DNA from 3 places in the Bacillus sp. C1 genome. Region 1 is predicted to be linked to each of the others. Evidence: riboswitches for the same ligand, from Rfam matches in the RefSeq annotation. Region 1 holds a riboswitch; each other region holds the start of a gene.
What was found. Region 1 has a riboswitch for thiamine pyrophosphate ahead of tenA (thiaminase II). Riboswitches for the same ligand answer to the same signal wherever they lie in the genome.
Positions count from the first base shown of each region.

Region 2: another riboswitch for thiamine pyrophosphate. It lies ahead of thiM (hydroxyethylthiazole kinase); the one in region 1 lies ahead of tenA (thiaminase II).
Region 3: another riboswitch for thiamine pyrophosphate. It lies ahead of tenA (thiaminase II); the one in region 1 lies ahead of tenA (thiaminase II).

Region 1 covers NZ_JBTMZT010000002.1:1,867-9,114, reverse strand. The annotation lists gene thiO (glycine oxidase ThiO) at 1-723, opposite strand, end outside; gene tenI (thiazole tautomerase TenI) at 716-1,336, opposite strand; gene ACX5JI_RS06655 (ABC transporter substrate-binding protein) at 1,347-2,348, opposite strand; gene ACX5JI_RS06650 (ABC transporter permease) at 2,345-3,097, opposite strand; gene ACX5JI_RS06645 (ABC transporter ATP-binding protein) at 3,094-3,843, opposite strand; gene tenA (thiaminase II) at 3,812-4,507, opposite strand; TPP riboswitch at 4,592-4,694, opposite strand; TPP riboswitch at 4,756-4,867, opposite strand; gene ACX5JI_RS06635 (hypothetical protein) at 5,248-5,493, shown strand; gene ACX5JI_RS06630 (hypothetical protein) at 5,483-5,824, shown strand; gene ACX5JI_RS06625 (DUF3965 domain-containing protein) at 5,885-7,036, opposite strand.
Region 2 covers NZ_JBTMZT010000005.1:103,186-110,433, forward strand. The annotation lists gene ACX5JI_RS16565 (DNA topoisomerase III) at 1-647, opposite strand, end outside; gene ACX5JI_RS16570 (ABC transporter permease) at 1,067-2,020, shown strand; gene ACX5JI_RS16575 (iron chelate uptake ABC transporter family permease subunit) at 2,010-2,981, shown strand; gene ACX5JI_RS16580 (iron ABC transporter ATP-binding protein) at 2,975-3,733, shown strand; gene ACX5JI_RS16585 (siderophore ABC transporter substrate-binding protein) at 3,807-4,748, shown strand; TPP riboswitch at 4,941-5,050, shown strand; gene thiM (hydroxyethylthiazole kinase) at 5,120-5,929, shown strand; gene thiE (thiamine phosphate synthase) at 5,945-6,598, shown strand; gene ACX5JI_RS16600 (hypothetical protein) at 6,946-7,248, shown strand, end outside.
Region 3 covers NZ_JBTMZT010000010.1:139-7,386, forward strand. The annotation lists partial or broken gene ACX5JI_RS20540 (RNA-guided endonuclease TnpB family protein) at 1-214, shown strand, start outside; gene ACX5JI_RS20545 (DUF3959 family protein) at 217-978, opposite strand; gene ACX5JI_RS20550 (macrolide 2'-phosphotransferase) at 1,343-2,263, opposite strand; gene ACX5JI_RS20555 (alpha/beta hydrolase) at 2,528-4,051, opposite strand; gene tenA (thiaminase II) at 4,342-5,031, opposite strand; TPP riboswitch at 5,192-5,298, opposite strand; gene ACX5JI_RS20565 (homoserine dehydrogenase) at 5,398-6,423, opposite strand; gene ACX5JI_RS20570 (esterase/lipase family protein) at 6,559-7,248, opposite strand, start outside.

The sequences.
Region 1 (7,248 bases):
TAATAGTTTATGGCTCTTTATGGCAACAACTTCTCCTTTTACAGGATATGTACCCCAATCTTTATGAAAATAATGAAGAAGTTTCGTACTCCATGCCCCACCAGCAATAACTACTTTTTCACATGCGATCATACCTTCATTCGTAACAATTCCTTCTACTCGGTTGTTTTCTATTTTGATATCTAATACTTCTGTTTGTTCGTATATATCAGCACCAGAAATAGCCGCAGAGTGTGCGAATGCCTTTGTAAGTTCCGGTGCAATGACATGACCATCTTTCGGATAATACACAGCACCTATAATGGACGGAGAGAGATATGGCTCTTTTTCACGAAGCTGATCCCCTGATATAAAATACGATTCTTCACCCGTTTTCTGTTGCCAATTCATGATATTTAGTATTCTTATCTTCTCTTCTTCATTTTGGGCAATGCGATATATCCCTCTCTCTTCATACCCAATATCAATACCTGTTTTTTCACGTAACGCTTCTGCAAGTTGCGGAAATATTGTGCGGCTTTCTCTAGCAAGCTCAAATAGCGGGTCGTACGCATCCCACTCCGCCTGTACACCAAGTAAACCTGCCGCTGCCTGAGAAGCTTCAGACGCAATTCTTTGTTTCTCAACAATCGCAACTTGGTATCCTCTTTCTGCTAGAAAATGTGCAACGGCACTCCCAATTACACCGCCACCAATAATAGCTACATCATATTTCTTACTCATGATTTTCCGCCCACTTTCTTATTGTTTCCTTGTACAACTTCGCTTTCTCATATGGGTTACAATCATTTACAATTCCAGACATAACAGCAATGCCGCTCACACCTGACCGAAGTACTTCTCCTGTATTTTGAGGTGTTATCCCTCCAATAGCTGTAATCGGTATCGTTAATCGTCTTGCCATGTCTGAAATTTCTTCTAATCCTCTTGCCGGAACATCCTTCTTACAATTTGTCGGAAATACATGACCATAAACAAGAGAATCTGCACCATTTTTGAAAGCTGTTATCGCTTCTTCTAAGGAATGTACAGAATAGCCAACATGCAAATAAGAAAACTTTTCTTTCACAGACTTAACATCAGCACTTCGGTACCCCAATTGTACGCGAGGGATATGTAATAAAATTGCAATATCAATCCGGTCATTCATCACAAGCTTAGATGCCGGAAAGCCCCTCCTTAAGAGACTTTCCACACCTTCATATAATTCTTTCGTACTTTTTTCCCGCTCACGAATATGCAAATAGTCAATCTCACTCTCAATTTGCATCGCTACATTTGCTAACTCATCGAACTTCATTTGACCATTGGAGATCACATGGAACTCAGCTTTCATATTCATTCGCCTACTTTAAAATATTTTCAAATAATTCATTGGCAGGAACAATTTCTTTCGTCATCCCTTTTTCTTTCAACCATTTATTTTGCTTTTCCCATGACTCTTTCGTATCTGATAAAAATGGCTCATCTTTCGTTTCCATTTTCTCTAATAAAATTTTCATACTTTCTTTTTCAACTTCCGGAACAAGTGGGAAATTTTCCTTTTCTTGATGGTCTAATAAGATATGAAGCGCCTCATCTGGATTTTTCTTCATGAAGTCATATCCTTTTTGTGCACCACGTAAAAATGCTTGTAACGCGTATTTATCTTTTTTCAATGTTTTATCACCTGTTACAAAAACGAGCTCATGATAATTTGGTACGCCATAATCAGCTGGGTTAAAGTACGCTGGTTCATGTCCTTGATGACGCATAACAGGAACTTCATGGTTAATATAAGCGCCTGTTACAGCATCCACTTTTTTTGTAATTAGCGCTGGTACTAAATCAAATCCTACATCTACTACTTTTACGTTATCTGGATTCCCACCAGCTTCTTTTACCATCGTTTTTAAATACGCTTCACTTAAAGGGGTTCCAGAATAACCAACTGTCTTACCTTCTAAATCTTTTGGCGAGGCAATACCAGCTGATTTTAACGATACGACATGGTTTAATGGTGAACGAACCACAGCTCCAATTGATTTTACTGGAATTTGCTCATTTGCTTTTGCCATAACAACATCTGGTTGATAATATAAACCAACCGTTACTTTTCCAGCGGCAGCTAACGTTAATGGATCGGTTGGATTAGACGGGAATTTTATGTTCACCTTTACCCCTTCTTCTTTAAAGTATCCTTTTTCCATTGCTGCATAGATAAAACTATGAACTGCATTTGGATACCAATCGAGCATCACTGTAATTTCTTTCTCTTTCTTTTTCTTATCTGATGCTGAATTACTAGAACATCCTGCAATTAGGGCAACTAATAATGTAAATACAAAGATGCGTTTCAGTACCTTCATGAATGTTTCCTCCAACTAATAAGTTTCTTTTCTAATATAGAAACAAGTAATACAAAGAAAATAGCTAATAATGATAAGAGTACAATCGGTGCAAATACGCCTGCCCCATCTAATTGCGTCATCATTCGTTTACTAAAGTATCCTAAGCCGGCTTGTGCACCAAGCCACTCACCAATTGCCGCACCAATGACACTAAGTGGAACGGCAATTTTCAAAGCAGAGAAAAAGTACGGAAGTGCAGATGGCAACTTTAACTTTAGAAAAATATCTTTTTTCGTCGCGCCGTATGTTACCAAAAGCTCCTCCCATTCTTTTTTCGTGCTCCGCAGTCCATCATACGTATTTACTGCAATTGGGAAGAATGTAATCAAAACTGTAACGATTACTTTGCTCCAAATGGAATATCCAAACCATAAGACGAATAATGGCGCTAGCGCCGTTATTGGAATCGTTTGTGAAGCAACTAGTAACGGGTAAAATGCTCGTTCCATCCATATGCTAGCATTCATTAATATCGCTAAGCCAACACCCAGTACGACAGAAATAACAACTCCAATTAAGACTACATATAAAGTTGCCGGCAAATGAACAGTAAATAATATTTCACGCAGCGCCCACATTTTAACTAAAATTGCAGTAGGAGATGGCAAAATGTACATCTCGTCTACAATTCTAGCCCCCACTTCCCAGGCTACGAGCAGTATGCTACTCAAAATCAGCGCAGGCAATAACTCCGTCACTCGTTTCATACGAGCACCTGCCTTTTTAGCATACTAAGTAGCTCATCCTTTAAGGCTAATATTTCGGGCCTATGCAAATCTTTTCTTGAACGATCCATTCCAAGCGGTACGATTCGCTCGGTCAAAGTTGTAATAGGTTGCTCAGTCACAACTAAAATTCGGTTAGAAAGAAAAAGCGCTTCCTCTACATCGTGTGTAATAAATAAAATTGTTTTTTGCCACTGTTCCCATTGTTCAAACAACCATTCTTGCAGCGTTGCTTTCGTTAATGCGTCTAGTGCACTAAACGGTTCATCTAACAATAAAATATCCCCACCCGTTAATAAAGTTCGAATAAAAGATACTCGTTGCCGCATACCACCTGATAAATCTTTCGGATATTTGTTCTCGTATCCTTGTAAACCAAATTGTTGTAACAGTTCCTTTGCTTTTACATGTGCTTCTTTTTTCTTTGCACCTTGACATTCTAATGGCAAGGCCGCATTTTCGATAATTGTTCTCCACGGCAAAAGCATATCTTTTTGCGGCATATATCCTACAGGGTGACTCTTTGTTTCTGTCAGCTGAATCGTTCCAGCCGCCGCATCTTCTAACCCTGTAATTAAACGAAATAATGTACTTTTGCCACAGCCACTCGGTCCAATGATGCTAACAAACTCTTTTTCTTGTATAGAAACATTTAGCCCATTAAGAATTGGCTTTTCATCATAATGAAATAAAACATTATGAAACTGTAGTATGCTCTTGCTCCTCAAAACCCCACATCTCCTTACGATATGCCATATCCCAGAATAAATATTCAAATCGGCTGGAATATAAGAAAATCTCTTCTAATCGAGCTAACTCTTGTTCAGATTTCCCATCAGCTAGTTCATTTAACAAGTCCATTAACCAAATGCAGAGGTTTCCGTATTCTTCGGAGCTATACCCTTGAATCCACTCCCCAAAAAATTCGTGATCCCTCGCGGATGGAATATCATTTAAACGCTTTCCAATTTCCCAATAGCTCCACATACACGGGAGAAGTGCTGCAATTAATTCCGCAAGTGTACCATTTTGAGATACTGACATCATATAGTTTGTATACGCTAAATTTTTAGCAGATGGCTTTGCTTCTTCCATCTCTTGTACAGAAATACCAAGACGCTTTGCATACTGTTTATGAATTGTCATTTCTCCATTTAGAATGCCATCTATTTGCTCTGCAAATTTCGCCATCACTTGTGGATTATTTGCTTTCACAACACCAATTGCATATAATTTTGCATAGTCTAGCAAATATAAATAATCTTGTATGATGTAATATTGAAATCTATCTTTTTCTAACGTACCATCCCCCATTCCAGTTACAAACGGATGATTATGACTTTTCTCCCAAACCGGCTGCACCGTTTCAAACAATCTCTCACAAAACTTCATTTCTATTTCCCCTTCCTTATATGTATTTATCCAAATAAAAAACCACTTCTATATAAGAAGTGGTTACAGCAAATAAAAATACATTTATTCGTTGTTCCACTTCCCTTCGCTAGTATTATCTAGATCAGGTCCGTAAGGGTTAAGGATTATTCCTCTCTCAGCCTATAAAGCACCCCTAGTGGTTTTCATTATTAAATTATGAAATAAAAAAGCCCCGTTTCTTTACGCAAAGAAACGGGGACCTACTACTCAAGTCCGAATTGCTTCCCTACGCTAGCATAATCTAGATCAGGTAGTTAAAGGATCAAAGACTTCCGGTCTTACTCTCAACTGGCAACACCAGCTCTCCTAGCATAATATGAAATTACCATAGTCAGTATAACACTGTCATAGGTCATCAGCAACTGTTTTACCTTCGTACATTCTTATTTATATATAAATCCATTTTGATTTTCTAACAGATACATTATGGTTATGAAAAACAGACAGAGATCCTCTCTCCCATCTAAAAAGAAATGGTTTTTATGTCAGTTTTTCAATTTGTATTTATATATAATTGGCATATTGTCCATATTCTAATAGTTATTTATCTATTATTCTTGTCATATATTTCAATTTCATTAAAAAATAGTTTTTTGTTCTTATTTCCTATTACAGTTATGTGAACTATGCACAAAGCATTATATCTTTATACTATAATAAAAAACATATGAATACATCTATGGGAGGGCTAATATTAGATGAAACAGAAAGCTCCAGCTTTAACTACAGTCGCATCTCTACTTCCACCTATAAATCAAGTAGATACACGTACTGTAACAGCTCAACAATTGTCTGCACAAAACACTCAATCTATAAAAACCAATCCAAAAACATTATATTCTAATAATGAAATAAATACAAGAGCTAATAACTCTTTAACAAAACATAACCGCAGTAAGTCCACTTCATTATTTAGTTCGGTGGTAATACTATATGCCGCGTAATATCCCTTTAATCATTGAATATTTGGCTTTTCTCGGATTAATCTGTTGCTTAATAATTTACAATACGAACATTGTGTTTTTAAGTATTATTATCGCTTTTGTTGCCCTCGAAGCTTTAATGGAAGCATTCAAAATCCGACTAAAAAAGCAAATTTCTCATATATATACTGCACTTTTCATTATAAGCGGTTTAATTGTAAATATTATTTATAGTGGGTTCCATATCGCTGCTATACTCCCTGTATTTTTTATTGGAGTGCTCCTTTTTATTTCCCAATATATTTATATTCCTGATCACCGTAAGAAGCAACAAGAAAGAGCTGAAGCTTAAACTACAAAAGGGGACCTCAATCGAAGTGAGATCCCCTTTTGTATATATAACAACTTCTCTTTATCCACACGCATACCGTTCATAAATAAAGCTTAAATTATACTTCTTCTCTAAGCTCATTCGTTGTTCATCATCACACCAGTAAAATAAAATATCATGAATCGTTGCATAACGCTTATTTTTTAAAAATTGTTTAATAAATGATGGCAAACAATCATGTAATTGTATAAAAATATAATTCCGCAAAATTTCTTCCTTATATTCAATTCCTTTACACACATACATTAGCTCTTCACAATAATATGCATGTTGTGGAACTTGAATCATTTCAAAAAATGGCACATAAGATAATAGTTTTCCGATAAAGTGCTCATATCGATTCATAAACTCAAATGACATATGCTCCATCATTTCCTTCATTACATAAAGATAATCATCCACATGTGTAGTCTTTAACGGATTCAGGCGATCGGAAATTTGAGCAATTACAGCCTTTTGACATGCAACAACAGGACGACTCGGTCCATAATACGTTAAAAAATCCGTACACTTACGATATTTTTTTAACAAATCATATATGTATAAGTCATAAACGTACGTGTTACAGTATATTGCTAAATTCATCATCTCTCGATCTAATTCTTCTTTAGACAATCGTTTTGCTTGTTTGCAAATATAAAAGAATGTAAGTTCCATTACTTCCTTATGAGACAATAAATGTTTATATTTTTCAATACACTCTTCATTAAATTTAATTCTTTCCCATATCAATATATCTTCATTTTCTAATTTTCCAATTCGATACTTTACAATTAAGTAATTCCAAGCCACAACTTCAGTTAACATGTCCCACGTTTCGTATTCCATAGATGTATGTACAAATTCCTCTAATTTATGGTCCACCATAAATGTATAAGCTTCCTTATACCAGCCAATTTTATGGCATAAATGAACAATACGAACTAAAGTTGGTATTTCATCCTTATGAAACTGTGGTAAACTCTTTACTTGATTCATTCCATATAAAATAAATGGAGCCAAGTTCTCTTGTTTATAAAATTCTTTTTTCTTCCAAGCTAAAATTGTCCGCTCTTTCCCCTCGCCCTTCGGCTGCCTCGGTATAAGTAAAGACAATAAATCCGCAAAGTTATCAGGGGCCACGTAGACATCTGTAACTAAATTCCAGTTCGGATTATGTTGTACATCCTCCATCATTTCCCCTCCTTTTCTATTTATTTTATATAATTTTTGGTAGTTTAGTAAGTGACCAGAATATTGTTAATATATTTTTAAAAATTTATGAAACTTATTATCTATTATATCATTTTTTATCCTAGCAAAAGTTAATAATACACATTGTTCATTAAAATTCAGGGAAATTAACATTATGGATACGTTTTAATAATATTTTGTATAAAACGTAT
Region 2 (7,248 bases), on a different contig from region 1:
CCGTAATAAGTTTGTGCTTTGAAGTTTTTTATTTCATCCTCACGCCCTGCGATTATGCCTACAGTAGGAGTTTGCACACGGCCGCAATTTAGTTGGGCGTTGAATCTTGTAGTTAAGGCACGTGTTGCATTAAGACCGATATACCAGTCAGCTTCTGAACGTGCAACAGCTGAAGCGTATAAATTGTCATATGCTTTCCCTGGTTTCAAGTTTGCGAAGCCATCTTTTATTGCTTTATCAGTAACAGATGAAATCCATAGACGTTTAATAGGTTTATTCATTTTAACTTTATCAATAATCCAACGAGCGACTAGTTCTCCTTCACGCCCTGCATCTGTAGCTACAATGATTTCACTTACATCTTTTCTAATCAATTGGCTTTTAACGGCATGAAACTGTTTGCCAGTTTGTTTAATCACTGTCAATTTCAAACGCTCAGGTAGCATTGGTAGATCTTCTAGATTCCATTTTTTATATTTCACATCATAGCTTTCTGGGTCTGCTAATGTAACGAGATGCCCTAAAGCCCAAGTAACGATATATTTATTACCTTCAAGGTAACCATTTCCTTTTTTATTACACTGTAGTACACGTGCAATATCACGTGCAACAGAAGGTTTCTCAGCAATTACAACACTTTTTGCCATATTTAAAACATCCTTTCAAGTTTCCATAACTTAAATATAGCATACATCCTTTCTTGATTCAGTTATGCCGAAGATTCTAACCTTTTTTATGAACCTTATAGACGCGATAAGTTTCCTTATATGAATAAAAAAGCGATATAAATAAATGGTATCCGTTGACATCGTAAATGAATTTCATTATCATTAAAGATGATTGTCTGACTATGACTAAAATGTCAGATAGCAAATTAATTATTACATACTAGTAGAGTGTAATTTTAATTGATAATTAAAATCATTTTGTATCCCGCATGAACGGGTAGTAGGGAGTTTTACTTTATATCATTCTATGTATAGATGAGGGGGATAAAATGATAGGATTATAATCTGTTTGAAATCAAATGATGGCGACAGAACATAATCTGCACCATGAAGAAATTATGAAAAAAAGATATTTGTTTATCATGCTTATTATTTTATCAGTTGCGTCTATTTTTATCGGTGTAAAAGATGTGAAGCCGACAGATATTTTTCATTTAGATCAAGGACAAGCTCAAATTCTACTTATTAGCAGATTGCCACGCTTAATTAGTATTATTGTAGCCGGTGTAAGTTTAAGTATAAGTGGTTTAATTATGCAACAACTCAGCAGAAATAAATTTGTATCTCCAACAACTGCGGGGACGATGGATAGTGCGAAATTAGGCGTTTTAGTTTCATTATTGCTATTTACAACAGCGAGCCCTCTTGAAAAAATGCTTGTTGCATTTGTTTTTGCGTTAGCTGGTACATTTTTATTTATGCAAATTTTGAAGAGAATTAAGTTCAAGGATGCGATTTTTATTCCGCTTGTGGGAATTATGTTTGGGAACATTATTAGTTCTATAACGACATTCTTTGCTTATAAGTATGACTTAATTCAAAATATCTCTTCATGGTTACAAGGTGATTTTTCGATGGTGATGAAAGGGAGATATGAAATTTTATATTTAAGTATCCCACTTGTCATTATTGCATTTTTATATGCGAATCGCTTTACTGTTGCTGGAATGGGTGAAGATTTTGCGGCGAACTTAGGGATGAACTACAATCGAGTGTTAAATATCGGATTAATTATTGTTTCGCTAATCTCCGCATTAGTTGTGTTAACTGTCGGAATGATTCCGTTTTTAGGGCTTATTATTCCAAACATTGTTTCGATTTACCGCGGGGATAATTTGAAAAATAGTTTACCTCATACCGCTTTACTCGGAGCTGTTTTCGTACTTGCTTGTGATATAATCGGCCGCGTCGTAATTTATCCGTATGAAATTTCTATTGGTCTTACAGTAGGGGTAATCGGAAGCGGAATCTTCCTTTATTTATTGATGAGGAGAAACGCATATGCAGCATAGAAAACAAATAAGTCATAAAAAAATGTTGGTAGCGCTTGCATTTTTAGCGGTTGTAGCCATTGGGATATTTTTATTTATTAACTTAAATATGAATACGTTAGAGTATGCCTTGCCAAGAAGAGGTAAAAAAGTGTTGGCGATGGTCATAACGGGCGGAGCGATTGCGTTTTCGTCGATGATTTTCCAAACGATTAGTAATAACCGGATTTTAACACCAAGTGTCATCGGTTTAGATTCACTTTATATGTTTATTCAAACGTTTGTTGTGTTTGTGTTTGGATCGCAGCATATAGCGATGATGAATGCAAACGTGAACTTTCTTATATCTATAAGCTTAATGGTTGTGTTTTCACTCTTTCTTTATAAATTTCTCTTTAAGAGAGAGGGCAGCAATATTTATTTCTTATTGTTAATTGGATTAATATTTGGGACATTCTTTCAAAGTTTATCCTCTTTTATGCAAGTACTCATTGATCCGAATGAGTTTCAAATTGTCCAAGGGAAAATGTTTGCAAGTGTAAATAATGTAAAAACAGAGTTACTTGTAACGTCTATTATTGGGATTATATTGGTTATTGCATATGTTTATAAAGAACTGAAGTTATTAGATGTACTATCGCTAGGAAGAGAAGAGGCAATTAATTTAGGAGTCGATTACGACAAGGTTGTGAAGAAGTTTTTAATTGTAATTGCGATTTTAGTGTCCATTTCTACAGCGTTAGTTGGTCCCATTACATTTTTAGGACTACTCGTCGTAAACGTGGCACGCGAATGTTTACGTACATACAAGCACAAATATTTAATAGCAGGTTCTATCTTTATTAGTATTATTGCCCTAGTTGGGGGACAGTTAATTGTCGAAAGAGTATTTGAATTTAATACGACTTTAAGTGTCATTGTGAATTTTGTTGGTGGAGTATACTTCATCTATCTTCTATTAAAGGAGAGCAAGACATGGTAGAAGTAAGAAATGTATCAAAGCAATATGGAAATAAAAATGTTGTTGAAGATGTTTCTATTAAAATAGCAAAAGGGAAAATCACATCTTTTATTGGACCGAATGGAGCTGGGAAAAGTACAGTTCTTTCCATGATAAGTAGGTTATTAAAAAAAGATGCTGGTGAAATTTATATAGAGGATAAGGAAATTGGCGAATGGAATAGTAATGAACTTGCCAAAAAAATCTCTATTTTAAAGCAAACGAATCATATTAATTTAAGACTTACAATTCGGGAATTAGTTAGTTTTGGAAGGTTTCCATATTCACAAGGAAATCTGTCGAAAGAAGATTGGAATCATATTGAGGAAGCCATTCGCTATATGGAACTTGAAGATATCCAATATAAGTACTTAGACCAGCTTAGTGGTGGGCAAAGGCAAAGAGCTTATATCGCAATGGTCATTGCTCAAAATACAGAATATATTTTGCTAGATGAGCCACTTAACAATTTAGATATGAAACATTCCGTTCAAATTATGAAAGTGCTGAGACGCTTAGTTGAAGAACTTGGTAAAACAATTGTAATTGTCATTCATGACATTAACTTTGCTTCTTGTTACTCAGATCGGATCGTTGCTTTGAAAGATGGAAAAGTTATGAAAGAAGGAGCAACAGATGAGATTATAGATCCGGCCGTTTTGAAAGATATTTATGATATGGATATTCATATTGAAGAAATAGCAGGAAATAACATTTGTATTTACTTTTCATAGTGGAAGTTATTTTGATAGTACTAACTTACTATCGATTTAAAATAATTTTAAAAAATTTATAGAGGTGATTGAAGTGAAGAAATTAGCAATGTTACTATTAACATTCATGCTTGCTATTGTTGCTGTAGCATGTAGTAATAACGCTTCTTCTGAGAAGAAAACGGAAGCAAGTGAAAGTAAAGAAATTACCATTAAGCACAAATTAGGAGAAACGAAAGTTAAAACAAATCCGAAAAAAGTTGTCGTATTTGACTTCGGTTCTTTAGATACGTTAGATAAATTAGGTGTTGACGTAGCTGGTGTACCACAAAAGAATATTCCAGAATATCTTTCTAAATATAAAGATAAAAAGTATACAAACGTTGGTGGTTTAAAAGAGCCAGATTTTGAAAAAATTAATGAAATCGCACCGGATTTAATTATCATTTCTGGTAGACAATCTGATTCATACAAAGAATTTGAAAAAATTGCCCCAACAATTTATGTAGAACAAGATACAAAAGAGTATATGAAATCATTTAAAGACAACACAGAAATGTTAGCGAAAATCTTTGGTAAAGAAGATAAAGCGAAAAAAGAAATTGCAGCAGTTGAAAAAGACGTAAAAGCATTGAATGAAAAAGCTACAAAGAGTGATAAAAAAGGTTTAATTATCTTAGCAAATGATGGTCAAGTAAGTGCATATGGTCCAAATTCTCGTTTTGGTATTATTCATGACGTATTTGGTGTAGCTCCTGTTGATACAGGACTGAAAGCAGATACACATGGTAATAAAATTTCATTTGAATATATCTTAGAGAAAAACCCAGATTACTTATTTGTAATCGATCGGGGTGCTGTTGTTGGCGGGAAATCTTCTGCGAAACAAGTTGTAGAAAATGAAATTGTTAGCAAAACAAACGCTGCGAAAAATGGTAATGTAATCTATCTAGATGCAAACTACTGGTACCTATCTGGCGGCGGACTTGAGTCTGTTTCAGAGATGGTAAAAGAAGTATCTAAAGGCTTAAAATAATGTACAAAAGAGTGAGAGGAATTTTAATTTCCTCTCACTCTTTTTTAAAATCGTGGTTATAAAAAAAGAAGTCCTCAGCTTATTTCCTCCTTCTGTTTTCACATGGAATGGTGCTAAAAAAGAGAGGTTTTAATATCAGATGTTTAACTTGTTATTTTAAGAGAATAAGAGTAGACTCTGAAGTAGATGAATAAGAAAACACATGGGAGTTTGTGGATGCAGACTGAGAGTACGGCTAAACCGCCGTTGACCATTAGAACCTGTTGGATAATGCCAGCGTAGGGAGAGTGTACAAGCACATGTTCAGACACTTTGCATACGCAAAGTGTCTTTTTGTGTATCTCCCATTACTAAGTTAGGAGATGAGAAGAATGAATATACAAGAAATCATAAAAGTAGTCGAAGTAGTGAGAGAGTCTAATCCACTTGTGCATAATATTACAAATGTTGTTGTGACAAATTTTACAGCTAATGGTTTGCTTGCGTTAGGGGCGTCGCCAGTTATGGCGTATGCAAAAGAAGAAGTAGCGGAAATGGCTCGTATTGCAGGAGCACTCGTTTTAAATATGGGTACACTTCGTCCTGAAGACGTAGAAGCGATGCTTCTTGCTGGGAAATCAGCAAACATGCACGATGTACCAGTATTATTTGATCCAGTTGGTGCAGGAGCAACCTCTTACCGAACAGAGGTTGCAACATATATACCGAGTGAAGTGAAGTTAGCGATGATTCGCGGAAATGCAGCAGAAATTGCGAATGTAATTAATGAAAAATGGGAAATTAAAGGTGTCGATGCCGGAAATGGAAACGGTGATGTTGTAGGAATTGCGAAACAAGCAGCAGATGAACTAGATACAGTTGCAGTGATTACTGGAAAAGAAGACGTTGTAACAGATGGTGAGCGAACAATAATTGTTCGTAACGGTCATCCCATTTTAACGAAAGTAACAGGGACCGGTTGTCTATTAACTTCTGTAATGGGAGCATTTGCGGCAGTGGAAAAGGATTATGTAAAAGCGGCAGTTGCTGCATTAACCTTTTATGGTGTGGCGGCAGAAATCGCTGCAAGTAAAACGGTAGAGAAAGGACCAGGAAGTTTCCAAATTGAGTTTTTGAATCAATTAGCAAACGTTACTGCTATTGAGGTTGAACGATATGGAAATATTCAAGAGGTGCAGTAAGAAGGGATGAGGGAAATGGCACGTATTGAAGCAGAGAAAATGTCCAAATTATTGCAAGTCTATTTTATTATGGGTAGTAACAACTGCCAAAAGAATCCGTTACAAGTAATGAAAGAAGCGCTCGATGGTGGAGTGACCCTTTTTCAATTTCGTGAAAAGGGTAAGGGAGCTTTAATTGGAAAAGAACGGGTCCACTTTGCAAAAGAGTTACAAGCACTTTGTAAAGAACATGGTGTTCCATTTATCGTAAATGATGATGTAGACTTAGCAATTGAATTAGATGCAGACGGTGTTCATGTCGGACAAGATGATGAAGGAATTACATCAGTCCGTAAAAAAATGGGTGATAAAATTGTTGGGGTATCTGCTCATACGATAGAGGAAGCGCACTTTGCCATTGCAAATGGAGCGGATTATTTAGGAGTAGGACCTATCTTTCCAACGAGCACGAAGAAAGATACGAAAGCCGTACAGGGAACAAAAGGGTTACGTCATTTTAGAGAAGAAGGGCTTACAATTCCGATTGTTGGAATTGGAGGGATTACGGCTGAAAATGCTGCTTCTGTTATAGAGGCTGGGGCAGATGGCGTTTCGGTTATTTCTGCAATTAGCCTAGCAGATTCACATTATGAAAGTACAAAGAAACTTATGGAACAAGTAAATAAATAAGAAAGAGACAGCAGCTTAAAAAGAAATAAGCTGCTTTTTCTTATAAAAGATTTATATAACGCATATAGGGAAGTGAAAATTTGAACACCAAAAAAGATATAAGGCTATATAAAGGGATTTATTATAGTGTTTTTTTTCCGTTCGTTTTTGGGTGTGCATGTTTAGTTACATGGCCGGATAGTATATTATATGTTATTTCCGGTTTGCTTTTAAACTTTTTGTTAGCTGTACTTTCTTATATATTTAAGTGCGAGAAGTATTTAGGTTGGCGAATTTATTTTGGTATTATTCAGTTTGATTTATCTTGCATATTTACTTTGATGGCAACGTGGTATAAATGGGGAAGTATGTGGGAAATTGGTGTTGGAATGGTAGGGTGTTTTCTGATATGTAAAATAATAGGTTATAAATTCCGGGAAACTATTTTAAAAGAAGCAATAAATCCTAAAACAGCAGTTGGAAAAATTATTTATGGATTAGGTTTTTTAGGGGGGGGAACTGCGGGGTTTGTAGGACATTTTTTAAATACAGAGCTGCAGGGAAGATATGGAGAACATGTAGGCGGTGGAATTGTATTAGGAATATTATCGGTGGGACTTTTATTACTCTCAATGTTTTTTCAAGCTACACATTATAAAATTGATCATCCG
Region 3 (7,248 bases), on a different contig from region 1:
GGATGGATTATACGTTAGTTCTAAGGGTGAGAAAGCCAATTATCCTAAGTTCTATCGTAAAATGTTAGACCAATTAGCAAAGGCACAACGAGTATTATCAAGACGCACTAAAGGTTCTGAGCGTTGGAATAAACAACGTATCCGTGTAGCTAAGTTACATGAAAAAGTATCAAACCAACGCAAGAACTTCCTTCATCATAAGTCTAAAGAGTTAATTTATGCATTATAACGATTTCTTCTTCGTTCCATCCTCGTTTGACCTTGCGTTATTTCCATTTCATGATGTTGTTGCTCTCGTTGTATTGTCTGATGAGTTGGTACTATTTCCTCACGATTTGGTTCATACGTACGGATTTCTTTTGATTTAGAAGATTTTTTTCTACTAAAATTCACTTTCAATCTTGGTAAACTTGGAATGCGCATTTTAAATGTAGGCTGGAATGGTTTCTTCTTTCGCTTAAATAGATTCGTTTTTTCTTGTTTTTCATCGATGCTACCACGCTTTAACATGCTGGCAAACAAGCCACCAAGTAAAAATCCGGCTACTAGCAGAAGTAGATATAATCGTTCTGCTGTCAGTAAATTCATGATATGTCCAAGAACTACTAATGATTTTGCTTGTTTTATATCCCATAATAAACCACCCCACAATGCTAGTAATCCTAATGTAATTGCATAGGTACGGAATCGTAATATAAGTGGAATCACAGCAACGCATCCAGCAATCTTTGCATTTGCTAGTAATGAATTAGTTGTTACGTATTGATCCCAAATTGTAAGTAAAAATGTGATAAATATCGTATAAGCAAGCCAACTACATATTCTTGAATGCATTCGTTTTGTGTAATAACTACCAAAACTAGTGAAAAACAACATTCCCCCTAAATATAATGACAATTCAAGCGGGATTTGTTTCATAATACCTGCAATTGGGAACAGGAGGCTGAGTACCATTAAAAGCACATCAAATTTCTTCAAAACTCTCATCCCTTTCCGATTTCTATCTTTCTTCTATATAACAAAGCAATTTTTTGTTTTAGCATGCTCCTCACTTCCACTAAATTATAGTTTATATGCATGCGCATAATAACATTCCTAAAAAACATCTTAATCCTACTAGCACCAAAAAGTAAATAAAAAAACAAAACTATAATTGACAATAGAGGTCTAGATTTATATAAAGAAATGACAAATCCCGCTATTTTTAGATTAGCGGGATTATCAAATTACCTATTATATACTTAACGATCTTTCCCATCTTCACACATGTGATGAACAAGAGCTTAACAACTTGGATATACTCTTTTTATATGATACTTCCATTCACACAATAGGGAATTTATTATTTCTCATTCACTCCCAAAGCCCCAAGCGCCATCTCCATATGTGCTTCTTCCTTTGTCTGTAGTGCAAACAATCCAATCATGACTGGATAAGCAGCGCCCAGTTCAATGATGTGTTCAAACATTCTCGGCCAAACTTTTCCTCCTGCTTTTTCATATTCGTTTAATAGTACTTTCAAATTTTCCTCTCCAAAAATTCTCAGATAAAGGGTGAAATCAGTAGCTGGATCTGTCACTTTCGCTTCTGTCCAATCTAAAAGACCTGTTACTTTTTCATTTTTATCAACTAAAATATGCGGCGGATGTAGATCGCCATGAACAAATGCAGAGTGCTTCGGCCAATACGATTCATCTGCAAGCCATTTTTGCCAGCGTTTCCATAGTTCATCAGAAACACTAAGTTGTGATTTTATTTGTTGCATTCTATCTACTAATAACTGTTTGGCTTCAGCAGGTGGAAGAACTTCTATTCCGTGTTTAGTCGCTTCATGATGATTGATCGAATGCAAAGTAACGAGAGATTCTGCTAAAGATTGAATAAATGTCATAGACGGTGGATTATGTTGAATGTGCCACACATAATTTTGTATTTCTAAATCAATCACTGCTGCAGGATTACCTTTTACTAATGGATACGCAATTAACTCTGGTGTGTTGATTTTCCAATTCGGTACTGCAACAGGTACATGCTTTTGAACAAGATCTAGTATTTTCCCTTCTAATGCCCCTCTTTCAATGACGTCTGGCCTTCTTGGTTTGCGAAGAACCCATGAAACGCCCTTCTCATCAGTAGCAAATACAACTTGAAAATCCATTCCTGATTCATTTAATTCAGCACTTGCTTTATCCAACTGTAAACCATTCTTTTCAGCGATGTTTAAAATCTCCTCTATACTGGTTTGCTCATTTCCATTTGTCATAGAAAAACACTCCCTTCAAATTCTTCATATGAGTACAAAAACCACAGACTGATTGCCCATGGTTAGATTGACCACTCCCACGGCTAAAGCACATGGGCTTTCCTGCTCACAAATTCTGTAAACTGAATATACCGTAACAAATAAAGTGAAACTTTAATCAGTGAGGTCTTACTACCCGCAAATAGCCGGATAAACCGAAAAATATCTCTATGATTATATGTGTCTCTCAATTACAAATAATTTTTAAACACTACTTTCCTATTTTTATTTCGCTCTTCCTTGCACCCAAGTAGCAATATCATTTATAACATACTCAGGGATATTGGCAGGGCTATAATATTCATCCGGTTTACTTAATTCTCCCTCTCCTTCTGTAAAGAAGTGATTTAGCTTTGGATATAGTCGATAATCAACGTTATCTCGCTCTTTTAATTGTTCTTTCCAAAGAGGAATTTCTATTTTTGATTGAACTTGATAGTCTCGTTCTCCTTGAATAATGAAAAGCGGCGTCTTTTGTTCTTTTGACAGTTCTGCTGCCTTAATTTTATGAATAGAATCCCAAAATACAGGTGATCCTAAATAAAAATCTTTTGGAGGGTTCTGACTAGAGAAGTTAGGATCGTTTAATAATTTAAATTGCGCTTTGTAAAATTTATATTCTTCAGGTTTCATTCTACCGATAGAATACAAGTAATCAAATTGGTCTAAAACAACATCTTGGATTGTACGAGCTGGTCCTCCCATCACAATTGCCCCAGCGATATTTTGATTTTGGTCTTTTTCAATCATTTTCGGAACCATCATTCCACCTTGGCTATGACCAAGGATATAAATTTGATTCTTGTCTATCATAGGTTCATTTTGAAGAAAACGAGTGGTAAGAAGTGCATCGTCCGTTGTCTCTTTATCAACTGTATAAAAAGGGCTTAATTGTGTTTTCAAGCCATGTTCATACGTTCGTTTATTATAGCGAAGAACAGCAATTCCTTTCGAAGCAAGCCCTTCAGCTAAATCGCGAAAAGGTTTTAAAGCAAACGCAGTTTCATCCTGATCGCTTGCTCCAGATCCTTGAACAAGAATAACTGCTGGGAAAGGGCCCTTTCCTTTCGGAACAGACAATGTTCCTGGTAGTGGAAACGCGCCACTTCCGACCACTACTTCTTTTTCAACAAACGATTCAGGCTTACTATATGATGGACGTTCTGCAACAGGACTAAACGACATACTAAGTTGAAAATCATCTACTTTTCCAGATGGGTCTAATTTAATTAGTAAAGGTACAGTAAATTGTTCAAAAACTAGTCCCACTTCTACATTTGTATGTACAGAATTCGTCTCTTTTTGTTTCACTTCCCCAATACCAATAAAGGAACCTGCTTCTAATTGCAGCGGTAATCCCTCCCAATATCCTTCCAATCCCTTTTCGGATAGTACCTTCTGTAAAGATCGAGAAGTTAAGTCAAATGCAGCTTTATAATTTTCATTGTGCATATTACGGATAAATGTAAGAGTAGTAGATATAACAGGATTTTCATCATCAACATTGTCTATTTCTTTTATATTTGTGTTTGTTTCCTTTAATGTCGAAATAAATCGGTAGCTGAACGGATTATTATATGTATCTGGATAAAAACTTGTTTTTAATACATCCGTATTCCTATCCTCATATAAACTTGCGAAATTTTTAGGTAAAATTACTTCCTCCGCATATGAAATAGAAGGAATACTTATCGCACAAATGGCACTAACGAGTAAAATTTTATTCCCTATTCGTTTTCTCGTTCTCATATTTATTAGTTCCTTTCCAAAATTAATTTTTTCAACATACATCCCAATTCATGCAATCCGAATGAATATTGTAAAAGAAATTAATAATCTCTTTTACAATCAACCCTAAACAAACTTCAACAAAAAATCTCTTCTTCCTCTTTTTTATTATATAAATTCTTTATAATATGTAATCGATTCATTACTAAAAATAACTGTTCTAAAACAGGGAGGGAATAACAAAAAAATGACTAAACTAAGTTAGTCATTTTTTATACTCTTACCTGCATGATGAGCGACATATCTTTTACTTATAAACTTACATCTTCTACTTGTTTTTTCACTGGCCATTCTTCTAACGTGTAAGCCATCTCCCAAAATGAATATTCGTATTGACTGCTAATTACAAAATGCTGTTTCATCCGCTTACGGTCAACTTCTGTTACCGTTTCCGCAATCGCATCTAGTCTAGCAATTTGCTCCTCTACTAAAGTACGGAACCAGTCAGATCCGTATGCTGAAATCCATTCTTGGTAAATTGGCTCTTCAGGTTTACATTCTTTGAGTTTCTCGCCGATTTCATAATAAAGCCAATAGCACGGTAAAATCGCCGCAATCACATCCCCGATATGCCCTTCATATGCAGCGCGATACATATGTGATGTATACGCATAAGCGGTTGGAGCAGGAATGAATGATTTTTTTTCTTCTTCCGTAATTCCTAATTTTTTCGCGAAATTCTCATGTAGTGATAATTCAGCTTGATATGTATTTTGCGCATGATGTGCCATACGAGCTGTTGTTTCTAATTCAGTAGCTTTTGCCGCTCCTAACGATTGTACTCTTGCAAAATGACTTAAATAATATGAATCTTGCAAAACATAATAACGGAAACTAGCTAAATCTAATGTTCCTTCTCCTAGTTTTGTCACAAATGGATGGTTAAAACTTGCTTCCCAAATCGGATTAACTTCTTTACGTAATAATTGTGAAAATGACATAATAGACCCTCCAATAAACATTTGTAATAGAAAAAAATAAAACGAGTTTCTTAACTAAACTACTAGGATCCACTCAAATAAGTGTGTAAAATAAAAAAGCTTTCTTTACACATACGTAAAGAAAGCGGACTGGACATCATTAATATTTTAAAAATATTATCTTCTGTCACTTCCACTTCCCTACGCTAGTATTACCCAGATCAGGTCCTAAGGGTTTCAAAGGTATTCTTTGGTCTCAGCCGGTAAAAGGCCCCCCTAGTGGATAGATATAAACTATTTATTTCATATTAATCATAACATATTTTAGAGTACCATCAAATATGATTAATAAATTTAGCACTAATATACATACACAACTACTTTTCATCACACATCTTTCCGATACAAATTAATTAAATCTTTCAAAGCTGCCGCTGCTGCTCCTCTTGGACTTGAAGCTCCCCCGGTTGAAGTAACTTTCCCCATTGTGTCGGTATGAAAAGTAATTCCTTTTTCCGTCCCATTTACATGCGCTAGTGGGTGCCCTTTCTCTATTTCACGCGGATATACTTCAAGTTTAAGATTTCCTAAGTGATCTTTATATGCTTTCGCAATTAGTTTTAGAGATTTACCATGTTCTTTTGCTTTCTCTATATCTTGTTTTGTAACACCTTCTATCCCATTTACACATACGTAATCAAGGGCGTATTCCGACTGAAATAGACTATTCGCTAGCAATAATAGTTTACAAGCACTATCCATTCCACTTACATCTAATGATGGATTTGTTTCGGCGATTCCTTTTTGCTGTGCTTGATGTAACGCTTCTTCGAATGTTACATCTTCTTCGTACATCTTTGTAAGAATATAATTTGTTGTTCCATTTAAAATGCCTTCTATACTTTTAATTTGGCACCCTGCTAAACTATATTGTCCAATATCTAATGTAGGGAGTGCGGCAGCAGTTGCTCCGCTATAACAAATACGTACGTTTGCGAGTTTTGCTTTTTCTTTTATTTCTTTCCATGCGTTAACAAGTGCTCCTTTCGAAATAGCTACTACATCCATCTGATTTTCAATTGCTGTCTGCATGTATGTTTTTCCTGGTTCCCCAGTTTGAAGATTAGTTGGTGTTGATTCAATGAATACAGTACCAAGAGGAAATTTTTCATTTTTATCAAGCGGATAGTGTTCCGTATACTTCTCTAATGCATAAGAACCAGTACCATAAGTTAATAAATTTTCAATATGTAAACCCTCTTCATTATACAGGCTGACTGCCCTTCCAATAATCCCAGTAAAAATTAGTTCGATTCCGTATACCTCTTTTATATATGAAGATTTCTCAAATACTAATTTCAAAAATTCTTTTCCAACAGTTCCATATCCAGACATCACTACGTTAACTCTCATATCATCACCTCAAATTATTATGCTATTTTAATATTAACTCCATTATACTCCGAATGTATGATACGATTCACGAAGTAAAACTCCCTCAGAAGAACTTGAGGGAGTTATTACATTTCCATATCAATATGAATCCAGTTATTCTGGTAAATTTGATAATTTTCTAGCAATATCTCGATAAAACGCATTAATATCAGAAAACCCTAATGCATCCGATACACTTAATCCCACCATATCAAGGTGATCCCAGTTTTGCTTTGTCTCAATATGATTCCATTTTCCGCGCTCTGGTGTACCACTACTATTTATAACTACATCAGTAGAAGGTCCTACCATGGAATTTGTATTTACTACACCGTCATTTTGCCACCAAGATGACTCAATAAATGGCCGATTTTGTTCATACCTTGCGTATGATCCTAAGAAAATCGCATTCCCCATTAATGTTTTATTCATGGTAATGTGCGGGAAATGAAGCCCTGTTAAAGGCGCTGCCTGTGTTGCATGTCCACTGTAAGAGAAATAATAAACATCTGGTTGCGCTTTTACCCAATCATTCAATTCTTTCGCTCCATCTGTACTTAAATCCCATTGGCTTATATCTTTCCCATCTTTCAAAATAGAACTATTTAACACACGGTTTGCATATTGATAAAATGATTCTCCCGCTTTCTTTTTCATTCCCCATTGATCCAATTTAAAATCATATAATGATAGATTATTATTTTCTCCAATTCCGGCAGTTGCGACTAATAATTGCTTTACAGCTGGCAAAAGTAAACTCCCATCTGCAAGAGTTGTCCCATTATGCGGGGTTGCTAATGTTGT